Tsuneonella mangrovi: one gene and its partner. The protein of the gene in region 1 interacts with the protein of each later gene in a pairwise test. Links are inferred from orthologs where the notes say so. Each region holds a gene or a part of one and is shown on either strand. Other genes may lie near its edges.

What was found.
Region 2: the proteins of sucC (region 1) and sucD interact in binary tests that used the Escherichia coli proteins (3 or more experiments, as listed by UniProt). The link is inferred for Tsuneonella mangrovi from one-to-one orthologs.

What each region holds. Positions count from the first base shown.
Region 1 is NZ_CP022889.1:1,841,699-1,857,343, reverse strand. Bases 967-3,864 are described here. They hold sucC (ADP-forming succinate--CoA ligase subunit beta), read left to right. Parts: upstream 967-1,757; coding sequence 1,758-2,972; downstream 2,973-3,864. Other genes in these bases: CJO11_RS09080 (electron transfer flavoprotein subunit alpha/FixB family protein), read left to right, coding at 3,838-3,864; CJO11_RS09085 (electron transfer flavoprotein subunit beta/FixA family protein), read left to right, coding at 3,052-3,798; CJO11_RS09095 (3'(2'),5'-bisphosphate nucleotidase CysQ), read right to left, coding at 967-1,652. Also shown: CJO11_RS09100 (YiaD family glycine zipper/OmpA-like lipoprotein), read left to right, coding at 96-797; more of CJO11_RS09095, read right to left, coding at 864-966; more of CJO11_RS09080, read left to right, coding at 3,865-4,767; CJO11_RS09075 (hypothetical protein), read left to right, coding at 4,824-5,753; CJO11_RS09070 (GNAT family N-acetyltransferase), read right to left, coding at 5,734-6,291; CJO11_RS09065 (DUF445 domain-containing protein), read right to left, coding at 6,288-7,541; CJO11_RS09060 (efflux RND transporter permease subunit), read right to left, coding at 7,580-11,002; CJO11_RS09055 (efflux RND transporter periplasmic adaptor subunit), read right to left, coding at 11,013-12,200; CJO11_RS09050 (hypothetical protein), read right to left, coding at 12,356-14,158; CJO11_RS09045 (GtrA family protein), read right to left, coding at 14,155-14,574; CJO11_RS09040 (NAD(P)/FAD-dependent oxidoreductase), read right to left, coding at 14,621-15,645. UniProt on the Escherichia coli protein: Succinyl-CoA synthetase functions in the citric acid cycle (TCA), coupling the hydrolysis of succinyl-CoA to the synthesis of either ATP or GTP and thus represents the only step of substrate-level phosphorylation in the TCA.
Region 2 is NZ_CP022889.1:1,101,055-1,109,446, forward strand. The notes cover bases 1-2,857. They hold sucD (succinate--CoA ligase subunit alpha), read left to right. Parts: upstream 1-912; coding sequence 913-1,803; downstream 1,804-2,857. Other genes in these bases: mdh (malate dehydrogenase), read left to right, coding at 1-874; CJO11_RS05425 (2-oxoglutarate dehydrogenase E1 component), read left to right, coding at 1,831-2,857. Outside these bases: more of CJO11_RS05425, read left to right, coding at 2,858-4,689; odhB (2-oxoglutarate dehydrogenase complex dihydrolipoyllysine-residue succinyltransferase), read left to right, coding at 4,705-5,970; lpdA (dihydrolipoyl dehydrogenase), read left to right, coding at 5,981-7,378; CJO11_RS05440 (amidase family protein), read left to right, coding at 7,461-8,392. UniProt on the Escherichia coli protein: Succinyl-CoA synthetase functions in the citric acid cycle (TCA), coupling the hydrolysis of succinyl-CoA to the synthesis of either ATP or GTP and thus represents the only step of substrate-level phosphorylation in the TCA.

The DNA of each region.
Region 1 (15,645 bases):
TATTGCGGCGCGGGTTGGGAGCGCCAGTGGCGGGAGGCCTGCCCGCCATCGCAGTACCTGTTAGTCAAACACGATATATACCGAAGGGGACACCAATGAAGACCTCCCGCAAGTTTACCGCTGCGATCGCGGCGCTCTCGCTCGTCGCTGTTTCCGGCTGCGTGACCGATCCCAACACCGGCCAGCAGAAGGTGTCCCGCACCGCTATCGGCGGCATCGGCGGTGCCGCGGCAGGCGCCCTGCTCGGCGGGCTGATCGGCGGCAGGACCGGCCGCATCGTCGGCGCGGTTGGCGGCGGCGCAATCGGCGGCGTGGTCGGCTACAAGATGGACCAGCAGATCAAGCAGCTGAAGGACCAGACCGCCGGTTCGGGCGTTGACGTCACGCCGACGGACAACGGCACCGCGATCCTGCTCAACCTGCCCGACGGCGTCACCTTCGCGACCGGCAGCTACGACATCAGCCCGGGCTTTCAGCAAGTGCTCGACAAGGTAGCGGCGAATTTCATCCAGTATCCCAACAGCCTGATCGACGTGTACGGCTATACCGATACGGTCGGTTCGGCGGACTCCAACCAGCGATTGTCCGAACAGCGCGCGCAGGCGGTTGCAAACTACCTCATCAGCCGCGGGGTCAATTCGGGCCGCATCCGCTGGATGGGCTTCGGCGAGACGCACCTCAAGGTGCAGACCGGCGACGGCGTGGCCGAACCGCTCAACCGCCGGGTCGAGATCAAGGTGATCCCGATCAGCCAGCAGGATATCCAGGCGGCGCAGCAACAGCAGCAAGGGCAATAGGCCGCGCTGCCAGGAAGCGATCGAGAAAGCCGGTCCTCGTAGGGGCCGGCCTTCGTCGTTTCGGCGTTAGTCCGGCTGCGCGGAAATGGCGGCGGCCCGCTCGGCCAACCGCGCAACCGCATCGCGGTGGATGGCGGGCGATGTCGCGAGCACTCCGAACGCGCGTGGATCGCGCTTGTTGTAGCCGAGCGGCTTGCCGAAAGCGTCGGTCACCGCTGCCCCCGCTTCGCGCGCGATAAGCGCGGCGGCGGCAACGTCCCACTCCCAGCCCCAGCGAAGCGTTGCGACGAGATCTGCCTCGTCTGCGGCGACCATCGCCATGCGCAGAGCAATCGAATTGGGCTTGTCGACAATCACGAGATCGGCATCGATTTTCGGCACGGCATCGGCGGGTACGCGAGAGCCGGCGAAGTCGCGGCGGGTCGATGCGACCAACCTTCGGTCGTTGCGCCAGCTGCCCTGCCCGGCCACGCCGACCCAGTGCTCTTCGCGCGCGGGGGCATCGAGCACCCCGATCAGCGGTCGATGTTCGCTGATGAGCGCGATTGAAACAGCCCATCCGGGCCTGCCGCGAATAAAGTCGCGGGTGCCGTCGATAGGGTCGACCAGCCAGATCAATCCTTTGCCGAGCCGCTTGGGATCGTCGGCGGTTTCTTCGCTCAGCCAACCTGCCGCGGGGAGCAAGGCAGACAGCTCGCGTTTGAGGAACGAATCGACCGCCATGTCGGCTGCCGAAACCGGATTGCCGGGGTCCTTTTCCCAGCTTTCGAGCGAATGACCGGCACCAGGCCACATATCATGGGCAATGCGCCCCGCTTCGCGGGCAATTTGTCCTAAGCGCTCGGTGTCGATCACCCTATCGCTTTTGGGGCTGCACCGCACCCTTTTCAAGCATACGAATCCATGCTTAGGCGCGCACAAACCTCCATCCCGACCATTCCCGATTGGACCAGACACCCCATGAACATCCACGAATACCAGGCCAAGGAACTGCTGGCGAAGTACGGCATCGGCATCCCGACGGGCTATCCGGCCATGTCGATCGAGGAAGCTGTCGAAGGCGCGAAGAAGCTTCCGGGGCCGCTTTATGTCGTCAAGGCGCAGATCCACGCCGGCGGGCGCGGCAAGGGCAAGTTCAAGGAATTGGGAGCCGATGCCAAGGGCGGCGTCCGGCTTGCCAAGTCGATCGACGACGTGAAGCAGGATGCCGAGGAAATGCTCGGCAACACCCTCGTCACGGTGCAGACCGGCGAAGCAGGCAAGCAGGTCAATCGGCTCTACGTCACCGACGGAGTCGATATCGCCAAGGAATACTACCTCTCGCTGCTGGTCGATCGCGGCTCGGGCCGTGTGGCGATGGTCGTGTCCACCGAAGGCGGGATGGATATCGAAGCGGTCGCGCACGATACTCCCGAAAAGATCACCACCATCACGATCGATCCGGCGCAGGGCTTCATGCCGCACCACGGCCGGGCGGTGGCGTTCGCGCTCAAGCTCAAGGGCGACCTCAACAAGCAGGCGCAGAAGCTGGCAAAGCAGCTCTACACCGCGTTCATGGAACTCGACTGCGCCATGCTCGAGATCAACCCCCTGGTGGAAACCAAGCCTGATTCTTCTGGGGCCGCCAACCTGCTGGTGCTCGACACCAAGATGAGCTTCGATTCGAACGCGCTCTACCGCCACAAGGATGTCGAGGCGATGCGCGACGAGACCGAAGAAGACCCGGCCGAAGTCGAAGCGAGCCAGTACGACCTCGCCTACATCAAGCTCGACGGCAATATCGGCTGCATGGTCAACGGCGCGGGGCTCGCGATGGCGACGATGGACATCATCAAGCTCAACGGCGCGTTCCCGGCCAATTTCCTCGACGTGGGAGGCGGCGCCACCACCGAGAAGGTGACCGCAGCGTTCAAGATCATCCTCAAGGACCCGGCGGTCGAGGGTATCCTGGTCAATATCTTCGGCGGGATCATGAAGTGCGACGTGATCGCCAACGGCATCGTCCAGGCGGCGAAGGACGTGAACCTTTCGGTCCCGCTGGTCGTGCGCCTCGAAGGCACCAACGTGCAGCAGGGCCAGGACATCCTCAACAACTCGGGGCTGCCGATCGTCAGCGCCGACGATCTCGGCGACGCCGCGAAGAAGATCGTCGCCGAGGTCAAGCAGGCTGCCTGAGCAACGCTTGACGTTTACGTAAAGGTGAGTTAGGGCGCGGAGCAATTCAGGCCGTGCCCTCAATGAAGGAACAGAAGCGATGAAAATCCTCGTCCCCGTCAAGCGGGTGATCGACTACAACGTGAAGCCGCGCGTCAAGGCGGACGGCACCGGCGTCGATCTCGCCAACGTCAAGATGAGCATGAACCCGTTCGACGAAATCGCGGTCGAGGAAGCGCTGCGAATCAAGGAAGCTGGCAAGGCCGACGAAGTGATTGCGGTCTCGATCGGCCCGGCCAAGGCGACCGAAACGCTGCGCACTGCGCTGGCGATGGGGGCAGACCGCGCGATCCTGGTGCAGACGGATGACGAGGTCGAACCGCTGGCAGTCGCCAAGATCCTCAAGGCAATTGTCGAGGCCGAGACCCCAGGTCTCGTGATCCTCGGCAAGCAGGCGATCGACGACGATTCGAACCAGACCGGCCAGATGCTCGCCGCGCTGCTCGGCCGTCCGCAAGGCACCTTCGCCAACACCGTCGAAGTCGACGGCGATTCGGTGACCGTTAAGCGCGAAGTCGACGGCGGTCTCGAAACCGTGAAGCTTGCGCTTCCCGCGATCGTCACCACCGACCTGCGCCTCAACGAACCGCGCTACGCTTCGCTGCCGAACATCATGAAGGCGAAGTCCAAGCCGCTCGATACCAAGGCCCCCGCCGACTACGGCGTCGACACCGCACCGCGCATCAAGACGCTCAAGGTTACCGAACCGCCGGTCCGCCAGGCGGGCGTGAAGGTCGCCGACGTCGACGAGCTGGTCGCCAAGATCAAGGCCCTCGGGATCGCCTGATCCCGTCACCGCAAGCACTCAATTCAAGGACGCCAATCGATGAAAACTCTCGTTCTGGTCGAACATGACAACGCTTCGGTGAAGGACGCCACGTTGTCGGCCGTCACCGCCGCTTCGAAGCTCGGCGAAGTCCACCTGCTGGTCGCCGGCTCGGGCTGTGCCGGGGTGGCGGATGCCGCCGCCAAGATCGCCGGGGTGGGCAAGGTCCACCTGGCCGACGATCCGGCCTACGCGCACCAGCTGGCTGAAAACGTCGCGCCGCTGGTGGCGGACCTGATGGGTCACCACGATGCGTTCCTCGCGCCGGCCACCACCACCGGCAAGAACATCGCCCCGCGCGTCGCCGCGATGATCGACGTGATGCAGCTGTCCGACATCATCGGGATCGAAGGCGACAAGACCTTCACCCGCCCGATCTACGCCGGCAATGCGATCGCCACGGTCGAATCGAGCGATCCCAAGCTGGTCATCACCGTGCGCGGCACCGCGTTCGAGAAGGCTGCGCCCGAAGGCGGCAGCGGCACCGTGGAAGCCGTCAGCGGACCGGGCGATGCCGGCACAAGCAGCTTCGTCGGCAGTGAAATCGCCAAGAGCGAGCGCCCCGAACTCACCAGCGCCAAGGTCATCGTGACGGGCGGCCGCGCGCTGAAGGACGCCGAGACCTTCAAGGAATACATCTTCCCGCTGGCCGACAAGCTCGGTGCAGCGGTCGGCGCGAGCCGCGCGGCGGTCGATGCGGGCTATGTCCCCAACGATTACCAGGTCGGCCAGACCGGCAAGATCGTCGCCCCGGAGGTCTACATCGCGATCGGCATTTCGGGCGCGATCCAGCACCTTGCCGGCATGAAGGACTCCAAGACGATCATCGCGATCAACAAGGACGAAGATGCGCCGATCTTCCAGGTCGCCGACGTTGGCCTCGTGGCAGACCTGTTCAAGGCGGTGCCGGAACTCACCGAAAAGCTTTGATTTCACGCATTTGATCGGGCACCCTTTGGCCTCGAAGTAGAGGTCAGGGGTGTGCGATGCGCTTTCTATTTGCTTTGCTGATGGCGGCGATCGCCCAGCCAGCGTTGGGCGACGACGGGGGGACAAAGCCGACCACGCTCGAACCGGTTAGCCCCTGGAGCCTCGACTACGCCGAGACCCACTGTCGCCTTTCGCGTCTGTTCGGCGACAAGGACCACCCGACAGTCTTCTTTCTCGAGCAGTACTATCCCGATTCGACGTTTAGGTGGGTGGTCGGCGGACCTAAGGTCGGCAACATCGCCAGCGGGGCAGAAGTCCGCTTCCAATTCGGTCCAGGAGCAAAAATCTCTCAGTTGGGCTACACCAAGCTTGACCTCGGAGACTTCGGCAAAGGGTTTTCGACACAAGGGCCTGAGGTCACAGAGTCGGAACCGCTGATGATCAAGGATGACGGGGCGAAAGGCGACGATCAGTCAAAAGAGCCCCAAAGCCAAGCAGTCGCAGGCATCCCTCATCTCAAATCTGAGATCGGTCGTTCGATCGACTGGCTCGCCCTTGAACCCAATTCCGGAAATGAAGTTCGTCTCTCCCTCGGAAATATGCAAAAGCCCTTTGAGGCGATGAATCAATGTACCGAGAATTTGGCTTCTCATTTTGGAGTCGATGTCGCAGCCCAAAAGGTCCGGAGAAAAGGACCAATCTGGTCCAATAGAATGGACGTTATTCCGATGCTCTTTGCGGCGCATCCTCTCGAGTTGCCCAGAGGAGGTCCAAAGGCGACCTTCACCCTTATTCTATTGATTGATGCGAACGGCAAGCCGACGAATTGCCAGATGATTCCGATGACCGCAGAGTCAAACAATTGGGACAAGGAACTCGCCTGCAAGATTTTGGCTCGCCGAGCCAGTTTCGAACCGGCAATCGGCGCGGATGGGGAACGGCAAGCCTCGTTTTACGGGACTCAGGTTAGTTTCGTTCTACGCTAATAGCCGCTTCCCGTCGCAGCAGCTGCACTTCGTCGCCATCCGGCAAGGTAGCCAGCCGCGTCGGTGCGAATCCCAGCTTGCGCGCAACGCCCAGTGATGGCGCATTTTCCGGGGCGATCATGCACATGATCTCCTGCGACCCATGTTCGGCATCGAACCAGTCGAGCACCGCGCGCATCGCCTCGGTCGCGTATCCCTTGCCGACATGGCCGGCAGCGAAGATCCACCCGGCTTCCGGCTTGTCGTCCATGTCCTCGCCCAACCCGCGATACGAACGGAACACGCCGCAATTGCCGATCACTTCGTGCTGGCCGCGCAAGCGAACCATGAAAAAGCCATAGCCCCACAGGAACCAGCTGCCCGCCCCGCGCTGGAATCGGGTGACGTGTTCGGCGCGGACCGTCGTCGGGCCCAGGAAGCGCCCCGTCTCGGGATGCGAGACGATCGCGAACATTTCCGCTTCATCGCTGGGGCGCGGCAGCCACAGCTCCAACCGATCGGTCACCACAACCGGAGCGCGCACTTCGCTCTTGATCACAGGAACCAATCCAACGTGTAAATCGCGAGCCCGACCAGCCCGCCCACGAGCGTGCCGTTCATGCGGATGAACTGGAGGTCGCGGCCGACGGCACCTTCGATCCGGTCGGTAACTGTGCGCGCATCCCACCGGCGTACCGTTTCCGACACCAGCTGGACGATCTGGCTGCCGTAGCGGCTTGCGATGCCGACTGCGGTACGGCGCGCGAAACGGTTGATCTGCGCTTGCAGGCGGACGTCTTCCTGCAGGTTGCGTCCGAGTTCGGCGAGCGTTTCGCCCATTTGCCCTGACAGGCCACCATCGCCATCGCGTGCAGCGAGGATCAGCGAGGCACGCAACCGCTCCCACACCCCCAGCCACCATGCCGCCACCGCCGGGTTGTCGAGCAAGTCGCGCTTGGTCTTTTCCACCCGCGCCCGCAGCTCGGCATCCTCCTGCAAGTCGACCGCGAGCTTCGCCAGGCCTTCGTCGAGCTTGGTACGAATCGGGTGATCGGGCTCGACAAGAACTTCCGCCAGCAGCTTGTAGAGCCCGTCGATCACGGAGTTGGCGAGCCGTTCGTCGAGACCCGTCCAGCGCACGATTGCGTTGGCGCGCTCGTGGATGATCTGGCGAACCATCTCCTCGTTCGCTTCGAGCGTGATCCCGGTCCAGCGGATCGCCGAATCGATCAGCGGCAGGTGGCGCTTATCGGCAATCGCGGCGTCGAGCATCTGACCGAGCAGCGGGGCCACATCGACCCGTTCAGCGAGCGACTTGAGCCCGCCACGCACTTCGGTCCCGAGCCGCTCAGGCTCGAGCGATTCGAGAAATTCGGCGAACAGTTCCGCCGCGCCGGCCCGGATCCGACCGCCGCCACCGGCACGGTCCGCAGGCCCTGCGAGGTAGTCACCCAACGAACGCGCCAGGTTCATATCGCTCATGCGCCGCGCAACCACCACAGGGGTCATGAAATTGTCCTGCAGGAACTGCGCCATCGTGTCGGCGATGCGGTCCTTGTTCGCCGGGATGATCGCGGTGTGCGGGATCGGCAGGCCAAGCGGGCGGCGGAACAGCGCGGTCACTGCGAACCAGTCAGCCAGCCCGCCGACCATCGCCGCCTCGGCAAATGCCCGCACAAATCCCCACGCGGGGCTGAGATGGAGCAATTGCCCGCTGGCTACGAACAGCGCCGCCATCGCCAGCAGCAAGCCAGTGGCGGTGCGACGCATTCCGCGCGCACGATCGGGTATGGCCACTGTGCCCCTCATGCGCTTCCAACGCGTGGGGGGAGTCGGGGTTTCACCGCTCACTCAGCAGGCAGGCCTTCGTCGAGTTCGCGACCGCGGTGGGGAGGCAGGTGTTCATCGCCCGGGGTGTAGGTCAACAAACGAGTGCGCAGCCAGGGTCCAAGGCGCTTCTCGAACCCGTCAGCCAGGCTGAACCCTGCCGGAATCAGCACCAGCGTGAGCACCGTCGACAGCAACAAGCCGCCGATCACCACCATGCCCATCGGCGCGCGCCAGGCTCCGTCGCCCGATAGCGATAGCGCGGTCGGAACCATGCCCGCGGTCATCGCGACGGTTGTCATCACGATCGGCTGCGCACGCTTGTGGCCCGCATCGAGGATCGCCTGCCGCTTGGGAACCCCGGCCGCCATTTCCTCGATCGCGAAGTCGATCAACAGGATCGAGTTCTTGGCGACGATCCCCAGCAGCATCAACAGGCCGATATAGACCGGCATCGAAATCGGCTGCCCGACGAGGGCCAACGCCAGCAGGCCTCCGAGCGGGGCCAGCAGCAGAGATGTCATGTTGACCAGCGGGGACACGAAGCGGTGGTAGAGCAGCACCAGCACCGCGAAGACAAGCAGGATTCCGCTGACCACCGCGACCATGAAATTCTGGATCATCTCGGCCTGCCACTTGTCCTGGCCAACCGCCTTGTTGGAAACTCCGACCGGCAGGTTCTTCATTACCGGGAGCGCATTGATCGCTTGCATGACCGGCCCCTTGACCGCTCCCGGGCCAAGATCGGCCCCGACGACCACGCGGCGCGACTGGTTGTAGCGCTGGATCTGGGTCGGGCCCGCACCGAAGCGGATTTCCGCCACGCGCGAAAGCGGGACGGTGCCGCCGCTTGCGGTCTGCACAGGCAGGTTTTCGATCGTCGCGATGTCGCGGCGCGATTTCTCGGGCAGGATCACACGGATCGGTACCTGCCGGTCGCTGAGTGAGAACTTGGCCGCGTTCTGGTCGATCTCGCCCATCGTGGCGATGCGGATCGTCTGGCTCAGCGCTGCCGTTGTTACACCCAGCTGGGCGGCCAGGTCGAAGTGCGGCACGATCAGCAGTTCGGGCCGCTGGAGGTCAGCCGCAATCCGCGGCGCGACCACGCCCTTGATCCCGCGCATCTCGTCGACGAGCTTCTGCGCCGTTTTGTCGAGCAATGCCGGGTTGCTGCCCGACAGCATCACCGTGAGGTCGCGCCCGCTGCCGCCCCCACCGCTGTTCTGCGACTGGAAGCTGACGCGCGCGTCGGCGATGTTCTGGAGCGTGGGGGTCATCCGGCGCTCGAATTCGACGCTGGTATCGTCGCGCTCGCTCGCCGGGACGAGTGAGACATACAGGGTTGCGCTGCCTTCGGAGATACCTTCGGTCACCCGCTCGACCTCGGGCTGCTTGCGCAAAATCGCTGCGACCTCGTCGGCCACCTTTTCGGTTTCCCAGATCGTCGTTCCCGGCACCATCTCGACCGACACCTGGCTGGTGTCCTGGTTGATCGAAGGCTGGAACTGCTGCGGCAACCCGGCAAACAGCGAAACCGTCATGACAAGGGCATAGATGCCCAGCCCGAAGGCATAGAGCCGGTGGTCTCGCATCCGCGCGCGGGTCCGCGCCCCGAGATTGTGCATGTACTGCCCAAAGGCACCCATCGTGCCGAGGACGAAGGTCAGTCCCTTGGCGACCAGTATGCCCGCGCCCAGCATCGCGAACGGAGCCACCATCGCTGCCGGAATGAGCGGGATGCCGATTCCCGAGAGGATCTTGAACACGAAAATCCCGGCGATCACAGCCACCACCGCGATCGCAATCGAAACGACCAGCACGATCGGATAGTACCACCACCGCGCCGGTTGTCGCTCGATGCCGGCCAACATCGCGTCCGACTTTGCGCTGTGCAGCGTCCAGCGCAGGACCGACATATAGCGGTCCATCAGCCAACCCTCGCCGTGCGCGGCCTTGCCGTGCGCCTTGAGGAAATAGGCCGCGACCATCGGCGTGATCATCCGGGCGACCGCAAGGCTCATCAGCACTGCGGCGACGACCGTCAGCCCGAACGCCTTGAAGAATTGACCCGAGATACCCGGCATCAGCCCGACCGGCAGGAACACCGCGACGATCGAGAAGGTGGTCGCTACCACCGCGAGCCCGATTTCGTCAGCCGCGTCGATCGACGCCTGGTACGCGCTCTTGCCCATGCGCAAGTGTCTGACGATATTCTCGATCTCGACGATCGCGTCATCGACCAAGACGCCCGCCACCAGGCTCAACGCCAGCAGCGACAGCGAATTGAGCGTGAAGCCCAGCAAGTCCATGAACCAGAAGGTCGGGATCGCCGACAGCGGGATCGCGATCGCGCTGATCAAGGTTGCGCGCCAATCGCGCAGGAACAGGAACACCACCACGATCGCGAGGATCGCGCCTTCGATCAGCGCTTCCATCGAACTGGTGTATTGCTGTTCGGTATAGACCACTGGAGTGAACAGTTCGGAAAAGTGAACTCCCGGGTTGTCGGCCTCGATCTGCTTGAGCTTGGCGAGCAAGTCGTCGTGCACTGTCACATCGGACACGTTGCGCGCGCGCTGGGCGAAGAACGATACCACCTGACGCCCGTTGACCTTGCCGATTCGGGTCTGCTCCGAATTCCCGTCGTAGACCGAAGCGACATCGGACAGCTTGACCGTGCGCCCGCCGCCAAGATTGATCTGAAGATTGCGCAAGTCGTATGCAGTGCGCGCATTGCCGAGCACGCGGACCGACTGGCGCGAGCCGGCGATCTCGGTCTTGCCGCCTGCGGCGTTGATGTTCATCTGCCGCAGCGCCGAGTTGAGCGAACTGGCGGTAACCCCCAGCGATTGCATCCGCGCCGGATCGAGCACGACGCGGATCTCGCGATCGACGCCGCCGTTGCGGGTGACGGATGCCATCCCTTCGATCGACAGCAGGCTCTTGGCGACAGTGTCGTCGACGAACCAGCTGAGCTGTTCCATCGTCATGTCGTCGGCCTGTGCGGAGTAAACTCCGATAAACCCGCCGCCGTTGATCTCCAGCTTGCGGACCTGCGGCTCAAGGATGCCGTTCGGCAGATCGCTGCGAATCTGGTCGACCGCGTTCTTGACCTCGTTGGTCGCGGTGTCGGGATCGGTCCCGATAGTGAAGTTGACGATCGTCTGCGAGGAGCCTTCGCGCGCGGTCGAACTGATATCCTCGACTCCGCTGACCGAACGTACCGCGGCCTCGACCTTCTGGGTGATCTGGGTTTCGATCTCAGTCGGGGCGGCACCCGGCTGGCTGACCTGCACCATCACTGCCGGGAACTGGATGTCCGGCATGTTGGTGATGTCCATTCGCGAGAACGACAGGAACCCGGCCACCAACAGGCCGGCGAACAGGACGATCGGTATCACCGGATTCCGGATCGACCATGCGGATATGTTACGCAGCCCCATCGACCGCGCCTTACTTGCTCAGCTCGGGCTTGATCTTGTCCCCGGGATTGAGGAACCCGCCCGCCCGCAAGACGATCCGTTCGGAGCCGGTGAGGCCGCTGGTCACGGCAATCCCGGTGGCGGTCACCAGCCCGGTCGTCACTGCGCGCCGCTGGACCTTGTCATCCTTGCCGACCACGAACACGTAGTTGCCCTTGGTATCGGTCATGATCGCCGATTCGGGCAGCAACGGTGCAGAAACCGTACCGCTGCTGAGGGTTGCGGACGCGAAGCCGCCAGGACGCAGGCCGGGAGCGTAAGCCAGCGCAATGCGCGCCTCGCCCTGCCGCGACTGCGCGTCGATCGTCGGGGCGATCTGCCACACCTGCCCGCTGAACGTCTGGCCGCTACTGACCGGGATGACCTTGGCCAGAGAGCCGACGTGGACCTTGGCGAGATCTTCCTCTCCGAGCATCGCATTGAGCTCCATCTCGCCGTGCTTGGCGATCGTGAACAACGGCGAACCGCCTGCTCCCACCGTCTGGCCCGGTTCGACGTTGCGCGTCAGTACGAGGCCACCTTCGGGCGCGAGAATGTTGAGCCGCGCGGTGCGGGCCTGCAATTCGGCGAGCGAAGCCCGCGAAGCCTGCAGTTGTGCTGCAGCCGAATCGCGGGTCGAGGTCAACCGGTCGATGTCGGCCTTGGAAATGAACCCGCGATCGACCAGCTTGAGACCGCGATCGAGATTGGCTTGCGCCAGGTTGAGGTTGGCCTGCATCACACCGACCTGCGCGCGGGCACCGGCAACCTGCTGGACCTGGACCGAGCGGTCGATCACCACCATGACCTGCCCCTTGCGGACCCAATCGCCTTCATCGACCGGCACCGACACGACGCGGCCGCCTTCGCCAACCGAGCTGACCGGGATTTCGCGCCGGGCAGCCAAGGTTCCGGTCGCTTCGATTTCACCGTCGATCGTCGTGTGCCCGGGTTGGACGACAGAAACCACCGGCACTTGGCCAGCGGGAGGCGCGGCAAGCTCGCCGGCCTCGTCGCTTCCGTGATGAATGAAGAAATAGAGCAGCGCCATCAGCACGACGGCGGCAACGACTGCGATGATCGCGAATCGACGCCGACGCGCCTGCTCGGCCGCCGCTTCCTGTTCGCCTAGGGTCATGACCGCGCCGCTTTCGGGCGCGACGGTCGATTCATAGTTCATTCGCTGTGCCCTGTCGGCCCCGTGAGTGTGTTACACGCATAGGTCACCTAGCGCAAGCGCCGGACCTCCCAATGGCGCATAGACTTGCGTGTCGGTTCGGGCAATCGGCCACTCGACGGGCGACATGGGCACCCGACGAGCGTCATGAGGCGTGCTCAGCTCTCGATTCGCCAGATTTCGAGGCTGCCGTCACCGCGCACCCGCACCGGGTTCATCCACTTCGGTGCCTTGTCCGCGAGGATATCGGCCATCAGGCCATGCGGGCTGCCTTCACGATAGAGCTGGGGTTCATTGAGATCGGGGCAGATCGCGACGTAGCGGGTGCCGCGTTGCACCAATGTGCCATGCGCATCATCTGGTGTCGCCAGGAACGTGGCAATCGTCACGTGCATCGCCTTTGCACCGCGGTGGTGGCCGCTGGCGATGACGGTCTGGCGGGTGCGGTAGAGCAACTCCGGAGCGATATCGAGCGGCGAGAGAATTTCTCCACGAGGTAGCTTGTCGAGCACTCGCGCGCCTTGGGCGAGGTCGCAGTCCGAAACCTTCGGGGGAGCGAGTGCGGGATCCTCGCTGCCCAGCGCCGCGAAGGCGCGCGCGGGGACGACCAGCCCGACCAGCGTCACCGGCGCGGTCGGGACCAGCGCCACCGCGATGCTCGCGAGCGCGAACGAGCGGCGGGCGGGATTGCGGACGCTGCGCAGCGCGATCAGCCAGCGACGCACCTGCCAGCCGATCGGAACGGCGGCGAGCGCCCCCAACACTGCGCCTGCGCGAGCCACCAGTACGGCAATTGCGAACGAGGCCAACAGCATCAGGCCATAGTCTTGCCACCAGCGGCGGGCCGAACCGGACGAAAGACGCGCCAACTGCAGCGTAGCCCACAGCGAAATCACTCCAGGGACCAGGATCCCGGCAGCGGTCGAGATGTCCTGACGCCAGATCGGCAGGCCTTCGGTAACATTGGCGTACCAGTATTTGTCGACCAGCGGATCGAGCCCGATGAATGCCCCGCTGGTGCATTGCGGGGCGACCAGCCACAGTATCGCCAGCGCCATCGCTGCCAAGCCTCCCAGTCCGGCGAGCCGCACGGCGACGGGCGGGTTGCGCAACCGACCAAGCGCGGTCGCGCCGAGCGCGCCGGCGACGAAAATTCCCACGTGGATCGGCGAAATGGCGTCGCAATGTTCGATCACGTCGGCGGTCCCGCGCGTGGCGGCGAACAGGATAACGCTCGCTGCGCCGAGGCCTTGTATGGTCGCGACGAACCAGGTGCTTTCGCCGTCCTCGCGCAGCCAACGCAGCGCGGCAACGCCGCAGATCGCTGCGGCCAAGGGCAAGCCCTCGATCGAGATCGACAGCCATGTCGCGAGCGCAGCGCCGACCACCCACCCGCCGATCCGCGGGCTTCGCGACATCAGCGCATTGACCGCAACGAGCGCGCAGACGATCTGCCAGCCGTGATGGTCGATCCGCAGCGGGCGGAGCTGCGCCATCACCGGAACCGACATCGCGAACGCCACGCAGACGTAGAAAATGTCGTCGCGTTCGAGGTGGCGCCAAGCGAAGCGCGCAAGCAAGACCATCGCGACGCCGAAAGTCACCAGCGGCACAAAGATCAGCGCGAACCCTTCCGCGCCGCCTTCACCGAGGAACGGGCGGGCGAGGAGGATCGCCAGCGCTATCGGGACATCGACCAACCGCGACCAGTGCATCGGCACGCCGCCATCGGGCGCGTCGAGACGGTGCTGGACGAGATCGTACCAGCCTTGGCCCGCGAGCAGGTCGCGCACTTGGACCAGTCGAAGCGTGTCGTCGGGATCGGGGAAACGCCAGTGGGCGATCGCCCCGGCGCTCGCGAGGATAAACAGTGCGCACACCGCCAGCCACCCCAGCGCCAGCCGGCCATAGAGCTGGCGCGGCATCGGCCCGGCATGGCCGTGAGGCACCGGTTCGCTCATGCCCGAATTCCGGGTGCGCGGAAGATCAGGTGGTTGCGCAGCAGCCAGGTGGTCGCGAAACTGGCGACGATCGCCACCAGCTTGGCGATGCGCGGATCGAACCCGGCCAATCCGCCAAGCCCGACGATCGCAGTCGTCAATCCCAGGCCGAGGAGGGCGGAACCGACGAAAAGCGCTTTCTGGCGGGTGCGTTCGGGCCCGCGTTCGGCAACGCTGTCAGTGAACACCGCACGGCTCGAAACGAGCCAATGGGCGACGATACCGAGCGAATAGCCGATCGCCGAGGCGATCGTCGCGGCGATCCCGAGCGACAGCAGCAGCAGGAAGCTGCCCATGTCGATCCCGAGCGCGATCACACTCGCTGCGCCGTAGCGGACGACGCGCTGGTCACACATCCGGATAATCGCCTGAACCATCGCCGGGTTCATACCTTCAGGAGAACGGCTGGCCGGGAGATGCGCATCACGCCGCCTCGCGTCCGTCCTTGATCCGTTCGGGGACGTCGCGCACCGATGCGAGTGCAGCCGCCTGGTCCGGGGTCGGCGCGACAGTGGTCTCGCGAGCGGGCAGCGCCTTTTCCGCGCCTTCGTCGCCCGCTTCGTGATATTCGGCATCTTCGTTGACGCACCAGGTATCGTAGAGCCGCTTGCCGGCGAGGATATTCTCCACCGTCAGCATCGCGGTCATCATCGCATGGTCCTGGTTGTTGTAGCGATGCATCCCGTTGCGCCCGACCAAGTGCAGCGTCGGATGCTTGGCCTCCAGTTCGCTACGCATCGCCTCGACGTTCTCGGCGTAAGTCTCGTCGTAAACCGGGTAGGCCTTTTCCTGGCGCACCACCGTGCCGCCGCGGACCTTCGCCGGATCGAGTAGGCCGAGAATGTCCATTTCCTTCGTCGCCAGCGCGACCAGGTCGGCGTCGTCCATCGACCACAGCCCGTCGCCTTCGAAGCAGAAATACTCGAGGCCGACGCACGCCATGTTCGCATCGGGCACCATCTCGGGCGACCAGCTGCGGAAGTTCTGCACGCGGCCGACTTGCACCTTGCTGTCGTGGATGTAGATCCAGTTGTCGGGGAACAGGTCTTCGCCTTCGACCATCAGCGCCACGGTCAGGAAATCGCGGTACTTGAGGTCGCTCGCCTGTAGCGTGCTTTCGGGCAGCGGGTGCAGGCGCCGCGCCAGCTGGCGCATCGGGGCGGAGCTAATCGCATGGGCCGCGCGGATTGTGGCTTTGCCCTCGGGTCCGTTGGCGGTGAGGCGCCAGCCGCCCTGCCCGTCAGCCGCGAGTTGGTCCATTGCGTGCCCCATCAGCACCTGGCCCTTGCCGCTGGCAACGATCTTGTCGCGCGCAGCATCCCACATCATGCCCGGGCCGAGCCGCGGGTAGCGGAAGGTTTCGAGCAGAGTCTTCACCGCCTGCCCGTCGTTGGGCTTCTTGTTGAGGCCAAGGCTGCGCTTGAGCCCGTCGATCACCGCGCCCCACA
Region 2 (8,392 bases), 750 kb from region 1 along the record:
CGTCCTGTTCGACATCGCCGAGGGCATTCCGCAGGGCAAGGCGCTCGACCTGTCGCAGTGCGGCCCGATCGAAGGGTTCGACGCGAAGATCACCGGCACCAACGATTATGCCGATATCGCCGGGGCGGACGTGATCATCGTCACTGCCGGCGTGCCGCGCAAGCCGGGCATGAGCCGCGACGACTTGCTGGGCATCAACCTCAAGGTGATGAAGTCGGTCGGTGAAGGCATCAAGGCCAACGCACCCGACGCATTCGTGATTTGCATCACCAACCCATTGGACGCGATGGTCTGGGCGCTGCGCGAATTCTCGCAGCTTCCGCACAACAAGGTGGTCGGCATGGCGGGCGTGCTCGACTCCGCGCGCTTCGCCACCTTCCTCGCCTTGGAATTCGGCGTCAGCGTCAAGGACGTGAACGCCTTCGTCCTCGGCGGCCACGGCGACACCATGGTCCCCGTCACCAGCTACACCACGATCAGCGGCATACCGGTCAACGACCTGGCCAAGATCAAGGGCATCGACCCTGCGCGCATCGACGAAATCGTCCAGCGTACCCGCTCTGGCGGCGGCGAGATCGTCGGCCTGCTCAAGACCGGCTCGGCCTACTACGCCCCGGCCACCAGCGCCATCGCCATGGCCGAAGCCTATCTCGGCGACCAGAAGCGCATCCTGCCCTGCGCCGCATATGTCGAAGGCAAGTACGGCCTCGACGGCCTCTACGTCGGCGTCCCCGCCGTGATCGGCGCGAACGGCATCGAGGATGTGGTCGAAATCGAACTATCGGACGAGGAAGCGAAGAACCTCAAGGTCTCGACCGACGCGGTCGAGGAACTGCTGGTGGCCTGCAAGGGGCTGGATAGCTCGCTCGCTTGATTGCCATTCTGGCACCCTATTTCACAAGAGGCTGATCAATGAGCATTCTCGTCGACAAGAACACCAAGGTCATCACCCAGGGGATGACCGGCGACACCGGCACGTTCCACACCCAGCAGGCGCTCGATTACGGGACCCAGATGGTTGCCGGTGTGACCCCGGGCAAGGGCGGCACCGAACACATCGGGCTTCCGGTCTACGACACGGTGAAGGAAGCCAAGGATGCGACCGGCGCGACCGCCAGCTGCATCTACGTGCCGCCGCCGTTCGCCGCGGACTCGATCCTCGAAGCGATCGACGCGGGCATCGAGCTGATCGTGACCATCACCGAAGGCATTCCGGTGCTCGACATGGTCCGCGTGAAGCGCGCGCTCGACGGATCGAACAGCCGCCTGATCGGCCCGAACTGCCCCGGCGTGCTGACGCCGGGCGAATGCAAGATCGGCATCATGCCCGGCTCGATCTTCAAGAAAGGCTCTGTCGGCGTCGTCAGCCGTTCCGGCACGCTGACCTACGAAGCCGTGCACCAGACCACGATGGTCGGCCTCGGCCAGACCACCGCCGTCGGCATCGGCGGCGACCCGGTCAACGGCACCAACTTCATCGACGTGCTCGACCTGTTCCTCAAAGACGACGAGACCAAGTCGATGATCATGATCGGCGAGATCGGCGGCAGCGCGGAAGAAGAAGCCGCCGAATTCATCGCCCACAAGGCCAAGCAGGGCATCCGCAAGCCGATGGTCGGGTTCATCGCCGGACGCACGGCACCTCCGGGCCGCCGGATGGGCCATGCGGGCGCGATCGTATCGGGCGGCCAGGGCGGCGCGGAAGACAAGATCGCTGGGATGGAGGCGGCGGGCATCCGCGTGTCGCCTTCGCCCAGCGAACTCGGCACCACGCTCGACGCGCTGCTGAAGGAACTCGCGTAAACACTCTCTCCTCCCCGGAGGCCTGATATGGGCAACGAAGCACACGATTTCCTCCCCGAGCTCACCGACCAGGACGGGCCGCAACCCGGCCCGAGCTGGAGCAACCCGCGCTGGCCGCTTTTCGGCGGCGAGAGCGAGGACGAGCTGACGCAGGCGCTCGACCCGACGGCAATGAAGTTGGCGGTGAAAGCCGCGGCGGCAAAGTCGGGCAAGGCGATGGACGAGAAGGCGGTCGAACAGGCGGCCGACGATTCGATCCGCGCGATGATGCTGGTGCGTACCTACCGCGTGCGCGGACATCTTGCCGCCGATCTCGACCCGCTGGGCCTGTCGACCCACGAACTTCCCGCCGACCTTACGCCAGAATACCACGGCTTCACCGGCGCGGCGCAGCAACGCCCGGTCTATGTCGGCGGCACGCTCGGTCTCGAATGGACGACGATTTCCGAGCTCGTCGCGATCTTGCGCCGCAACTACTGCGGCAAGGTCGGCTTCGAATACATGCACATTTCCGACGTGGAGGAGCGGCGCTTTATCCAGGACCGGATCGAAGGTATCGACGCGGTCATCACCTTCACCCCCGAGGGAAAGCGCGCGATTCTCGCCGCCGTGATCCGCGGCGAGCAGTACGAGGATTTCCTCGGCAAGAAGTACGTCGGCACCAAGCGTTTCGGCCTCGACGGCGGCGAATCGATGATCCCCGCGCTCGAAGCGGTGATCAAGTACGGCGGCCAGCTCGGCGTGCGCGAGATCATCTACGGCATGGCGCACCGCGGACGGCTCAACGTGCTCGCGAACGTGATGGCCAAGCCCTACAAGGTGATCTTCCACGAATTCTCGGGCGGCAGCGCCAATCCGGAAGATGTCGGCGGGTCGGGCGATGTGAAGTATCACCTCGGCACCAGCACCGATCGCGAGTTCGACGGGATCAAGGTGCACATGAGCCTGGTCCCCAATCCCAGCCACCTGGAAGCGGTCGACCCGGTTGTGCTCGGCAAGACCCGCGCACAGCAGGCAATCCGCGACGACCTGAAGAAGCACGAGCAGGTCCTGCCGGTGCTGATCCACGGCGATGCGGCGTTCGCGGGCCAGGGCATCGTGTGGGAATGCTTCGGCTTTTCCGGGGTGCGCGGCTACAACACCGGCGGTTGTTTGCACTTCGTGATCAACAACCAGATCGGGTTCACCACAAGCCCGAAATTCGCCCGGTCGAGCCCTTACCCGTCCGACGTCGCCAAGGGCGTCCAGGCACCCATCCTCCACGTTAACGGCGACGACCCCGAGGCGGTGACCTTCGCCTGCAAGCTGGCGATCGAATACCGCCAGCTGTTCGGCCGCGACATCGTGATCGACATGTGGTGCTATCGCCGCTTCGGCCACAACGAGGGCGACGAGCCGAGCTTCACTCAGCCGCTGATGTACGACCGCATCCGCCAGCACCCCAAGGTCAGCGTGCTCTATTCGGGCCGCTTGCTGCAGGAAGGCATGGTCAAGGAAGGCGATGCCGACACCATGCGCGAGGAGTTCCGCGCGCATCTCGACGAGCAGTTCCAGGCGGCCGACAACTACGAACCCAACCATGCCGACTGGTTCGGCGGGCGCTGGGCGGGGCTGAACAAGCCGGTCGATCCGGAGGAGGCGCGACGCAACGTCGACACCGCGATCTCGCGCAAGCTGCTCGACAGCCTCGGGCGGACGCTGACGACGGTCCCCGACGACCTGACGATCCACAAGACGCTCGGCCGCGTGCTCGACGCCAAGCGCAAGATGTTCGACGATGGCGAGGGGTTCGACTGGGCCACCGCCGAAGCGCTCGCTTACGGAAGCCTCGTGACCGAAGGATACGGCGTGCGCCTGTCGGGCCAGGATTCGGGCCGCGGCACATTCAGCCAGCGCCACGCGGTGTGGGTCGACCAGACCGACGAGCGCAAGTACATCCCGCTATGCCAGCTGCCGCACGGCAAGTTCGAGGTCTATGACAGCCCCTTGAGCGAATACGGAGTGCTCGGCTTCGAATACGGCTTTGCGCTCGCCGACCCGAAAACTTTGGTGCTGTGGGAAGCGCAGTTCGGCGATTTCGCCAACGGCGCGCAGATCATCATCGACCAGTTCATCGCCAGCGGCGAAGCCAAGTGGCTGCGCGCCAACGGCCTGGTGATGTTGCTGCCGCACGGATACGAAGGCCAGGGTCCCGAACACAGTTCGGCCCGGCTCGAGCGCTACCTGCAGTTGTGCGCCAACGATAACATCCAGGTGTGCAACATCACCGTTCCGGCGAACTACTTCCATGTGCTGCGCCGCCAGATGCTGCGCCCGTTCCGCAAGCCGCTGATCATCATGACTCCCAAGAGCCTGCTGCGCCATCCGATGGCGAAGAGCAGCGTCGAGGAGTTTATCGGCGAGAGCCACTTCAAGCGGATCATGTCCGACACTGCCGAGATCGCGGACAAGAAAGTCCGACGGTTGGTGCTGTGCAGCGGCAAGGTCGCGTATGACCTGATCGAGAAGCGCGACGCGGAAGGGCTCGACGATGTCTCGATCGTCCGGCTTGAACAGCTCTATCCTTTCCCCGGCGAACCGCTGGCAATCCGGCTCAAGCGGATGACCGGCCTCAAGGAAGTGATCTGGTGCCAGGAAGAGCCGAAGAACAACGGTTCGTGGTTCTTCGTCGAGAGCAAGATCGAAGCTGCGCTCGATGCGGCGGGCCACAAAGGCATGCGTCCGCACTATGCCGGGCGCGACGTGGCCGCTTCGCCTGCCACCGGCCTCGCCAAGCGCCACGCCCAACAGCAGGCCGCGCTGGTCAATGCCGCACTCGGCCTCGAGGGCGGTGAACAGCCACCACGCCCCAAGCGCAAGACCGCGCCCCGCAAGAAACCCGCCTGAGGAACAGGAAGCACGATGTCACAGGAAGTCAAAGTCCCCACGCTGGGTGAATCGGTCACCGAAGCGACGATCGGCGAATGGCTCAAGCAGCCGGGCGATCCGATCGCGGTCGACGAACCGATCGCCAGCCTCGAGACCGACAAGGTCGCGGTCGAAGTGCCCTCCCCCATCGCGGGTGTGATGGGCCAGCAGAAGGTCGCCGTCGGCGATACGGTCGAAGTCGGCGCGGTGATCGCCACGGTCGAGGAAGGCGGCGCGGCTGCTGCCCCGGCGAAGGCCGCCGCTCCCGCGCCAGCTCCTGCGGCTCCCGCGAGCAGCGACAACGAGACGATCGAGGACACCGTGCCCGCACAGGCCAAGATCCACGATCCGGAAAGCACCCAGACGCTTTCGCCTGCGGTGCGCCGCGCAGTGCTCGAACACGGGGTCGACCCGACGCAGATCAAGGGCACCGGCAAGGACGGGCGGCTGACCAAGGAAGACGTCATCGCCGCCGCCGAAGCCAAGAAGGGCGGCAGTGCGGCGCCCGCTGCGGCAGCTGCCTCCGCTTCGGCCCCTGCAGCAACCGCGACCGCTCCGGGCCGCAACGAGGAACGCGTCAAGATGACGCGGATGCGCCAGACGATCGCCAAGCGCCTGAAGAGCGCGCAGGACACTGCTGCCCTACTGACCACCTTCAACGACTGCGACATGAGCGCAGTCATCGAAGCGCGCGAGAAGTACAAGGACGTGTTCGCCAAGAAGCACGACATCAAGCTCGGCTTCATGTCGTTCTTTGCCAAGGCGGCATGCCTTGCGCTGAAGGACATCCCTTCGGTCAACGCCCAGATCGACGGCGAGGAGATCGTCTACTTCGACTACGTCGATATCTCGGTGGCGGTGAGCGCGCCCAACGGGCTGGTCGTCCCGGTGGTGCGCGATGCCGACAAGAAGGGCTTCGCGCAGATCGAGAAGGACATCGCCGATTTCGGCAAGCGCGCGCGCGACGGCACGTTGACGATGGAAGACATGAAGGGCGGCACCTTCACGATCTCCAACGGCGGCGTGTTCGGCGGCCTGATGAGCACCCCGATCATCAACCCGCCGCAGAGCGCCGTGCTCGGCCTCCACCGCATCGAAGACCGTCCGGTCGTGCGCAATGGCGAGATCGTGATCCGCCCGATGATGTACATCGCGCTATCCTACGACCACCGGCTGATCGACGGCCGCGAAGCGGTGACTGCACTCAAGACCATCAAGGAAGCGATCGAAGATCCCACCCGGATCCTGATCGACCTCTGAGGAACGAATAATGGCTGAATACGACTACGACGTCCTCGTCATCGGTGCCGGGCCCGGCGGCTATGTGGCCGCGATCCGCGCGGCGCAGCTGGGGCTGAAGACCGCCTGCGCCGAGGGGCGCGAGACGCTCGGCGGCACTTGCCTCAACGTCGGCTGCATCCCTTCGAAGGCGATGCTCCATGCCAGCGAGTATTTCGAAGCGGCGAGCGGCGGCGCGATGGCGGCGATGGGGATCGACGTGACCCCCAAGCTCAACCTGCCCAAGATGCACGAGCAGCGCCTCGACGCGGTTGGCGGGCTGACCAAGGGCATCGAGTTCCTGTTCAAGAAGAACAAGGTCGACTGGAAGAAGGGGTACGCCAGCTTCGTCGATGCGCACACCGTCGAAGTCGGCGGCGAGAAGGTCACGGCCAAGAACGTGGTCATCGCCACCGGTTCCTCGGTCGCCCCGCTACCAGGGGTCGAAGTCGACAACGCCAAGCAGGTCGTGGTCGATTCGACCGGCGCGCTCGAACTGGCGAAAGTGCCCAGAAAGATGGTCGTAATCGGCGGCGGCGTGATCGGGCTCGAGCTCGGCTCGGTGTGGCGGCGGCTCGGGGCGGAAGTGACCTGCGTCGAATTCCTCGACCAGATTCTGCCGGGCATGGACGGCGACGTGCGCAAGGAAGCCAACAAGATATTCAAGAAGCAGGGGATCGTGTTCAAACTCGGCACCAAGGTCACCGGCTGCACCGTCAAGGGCAAGAAGGCGACGCTGACGCTCGAACCGGCCGGCGGCGGCGATACGGAAACGCTCGAAGCCGACTGCGTGCTGGTCTCGATCGGGCGCAAACCCAACACCGAAGGGCTCGGGCTCGACAAGATCGGCCTCGAAACCAACCGGCGCGGGCAGATCGAAACCGACCACGATTTCCGCACCAAGGTGGACGGCGTGTGGGCAATCGGCGACGTGATCCCCGGCCCGATGCTGGCGCACAAGGCCGAGGACGAAGGCATCGCCGTGGCGGAGAACATCGCCGGGCAGACGGGCATCGTGAACCACGACGTGATCCCCAGCGTCGTCTACACCTGGCCCGAGATCGCCGGGGTCGGCCTGACCGAGGAAGCAGCCAAGGATCGCGGTGCGGTCAAGACCAGCAAGTTCCCGATGATGGCCAACAGCCGGGCGAAGACCAACCACGAGCCCGACGGGTTCGTGAAGGTCATCGCCGATGCGGAGACCGACCGTGTGCTGGGCGTGTGGTGCATCGCAAGCGTTGCCGGAACGATGATCGCGGAAGCCGCGGTAGCAATGGAATTCGGCGCGACCAGCGAGGATATCGCCTACACCTGCCACGCACACCCGACGCATTCCGAAGCGGTCAAGGAAGCCGCTATGGGCGTGCAGGGCAAGCCGATCCATATCTGAGCGAACACAGGGACTGCGACAACGGGTTTGACGTAGCGGGCGGATTGCGCCCATTCCTGCGACAAAAGCAGGAGAGAGATGCGTGATTCCCAAACTGACCAGTGAACCCGGCGCGAGCGAAGTCGCCGCCCAGGTCCGTTCCGGCGCGCTGTCGCCGCTCGAAGCGGTGGAGGCGTGCATCGCCCGGATCGAGGAACTCAACGGCCCGCTCAACGCGGTGATCGTGAAGGACTACGACCGGGCGCGCGAAGCCGCGAAGGCGCTGGACGGTCAATCGGCCGAAGATCGTCCGCTGTTCGGCGTGCCGATGACCGTGAAGGAAAGCTTCAATGTCGCCGGGCTGCCAACAACCTTCGGGCACCTTGAATTCAAGGACTACGTCGTCGCAAACGATTCCCGCGTGGTCCGGCTTCTCAAGGACGCAGGGGCAATCATCGTCGGCAAGACCAACGTCCCGCCCGATCTTGCAGACCTGCAATCGAACAACCCCGTTTATGGTCGCACCAACAACCCGCACGACCACTCGCGCGTTTCAGGCGGCTCGTCGGGCGGCTCAGCGGTCGCGCTGGCATCGGGCATGGTACCCGCCGAATACGGCAGCGACATCGGCAGCTCGATCCGCAACCCGGCGCACTTCAACGGGGTGTTTGGGCACAAGCCGACCTTCGGGTTGATCAGCCGCCGCGGGCACGCACACCCGGCTGCGGGCGGGCGCGACGTGCACGACGGGCCGCTCTCTGTGGCCGGGCCGCTCGCGCGCTCGGCGAAAGATCTTGAGCTGCTGCTCGACGTGACCGCCGAACGACCCCTGCTGCGCAAAGCGAAGGCGCTCAAGGACATGCGCTTCCTTGCCCTGATCGAGCACCCGGTGAGCGAAGTCGATGCGTCGGTGCGCGATCCGATCGAAGCTGCGATTGCAATGATTGAAGCCGCCGGGGCGACGGTCAAGCGCAAGAGCGACCTTCTGCCCGACCTTGCCGAGCAGCACGCCAACTATATGCGGCTGCTCAACAC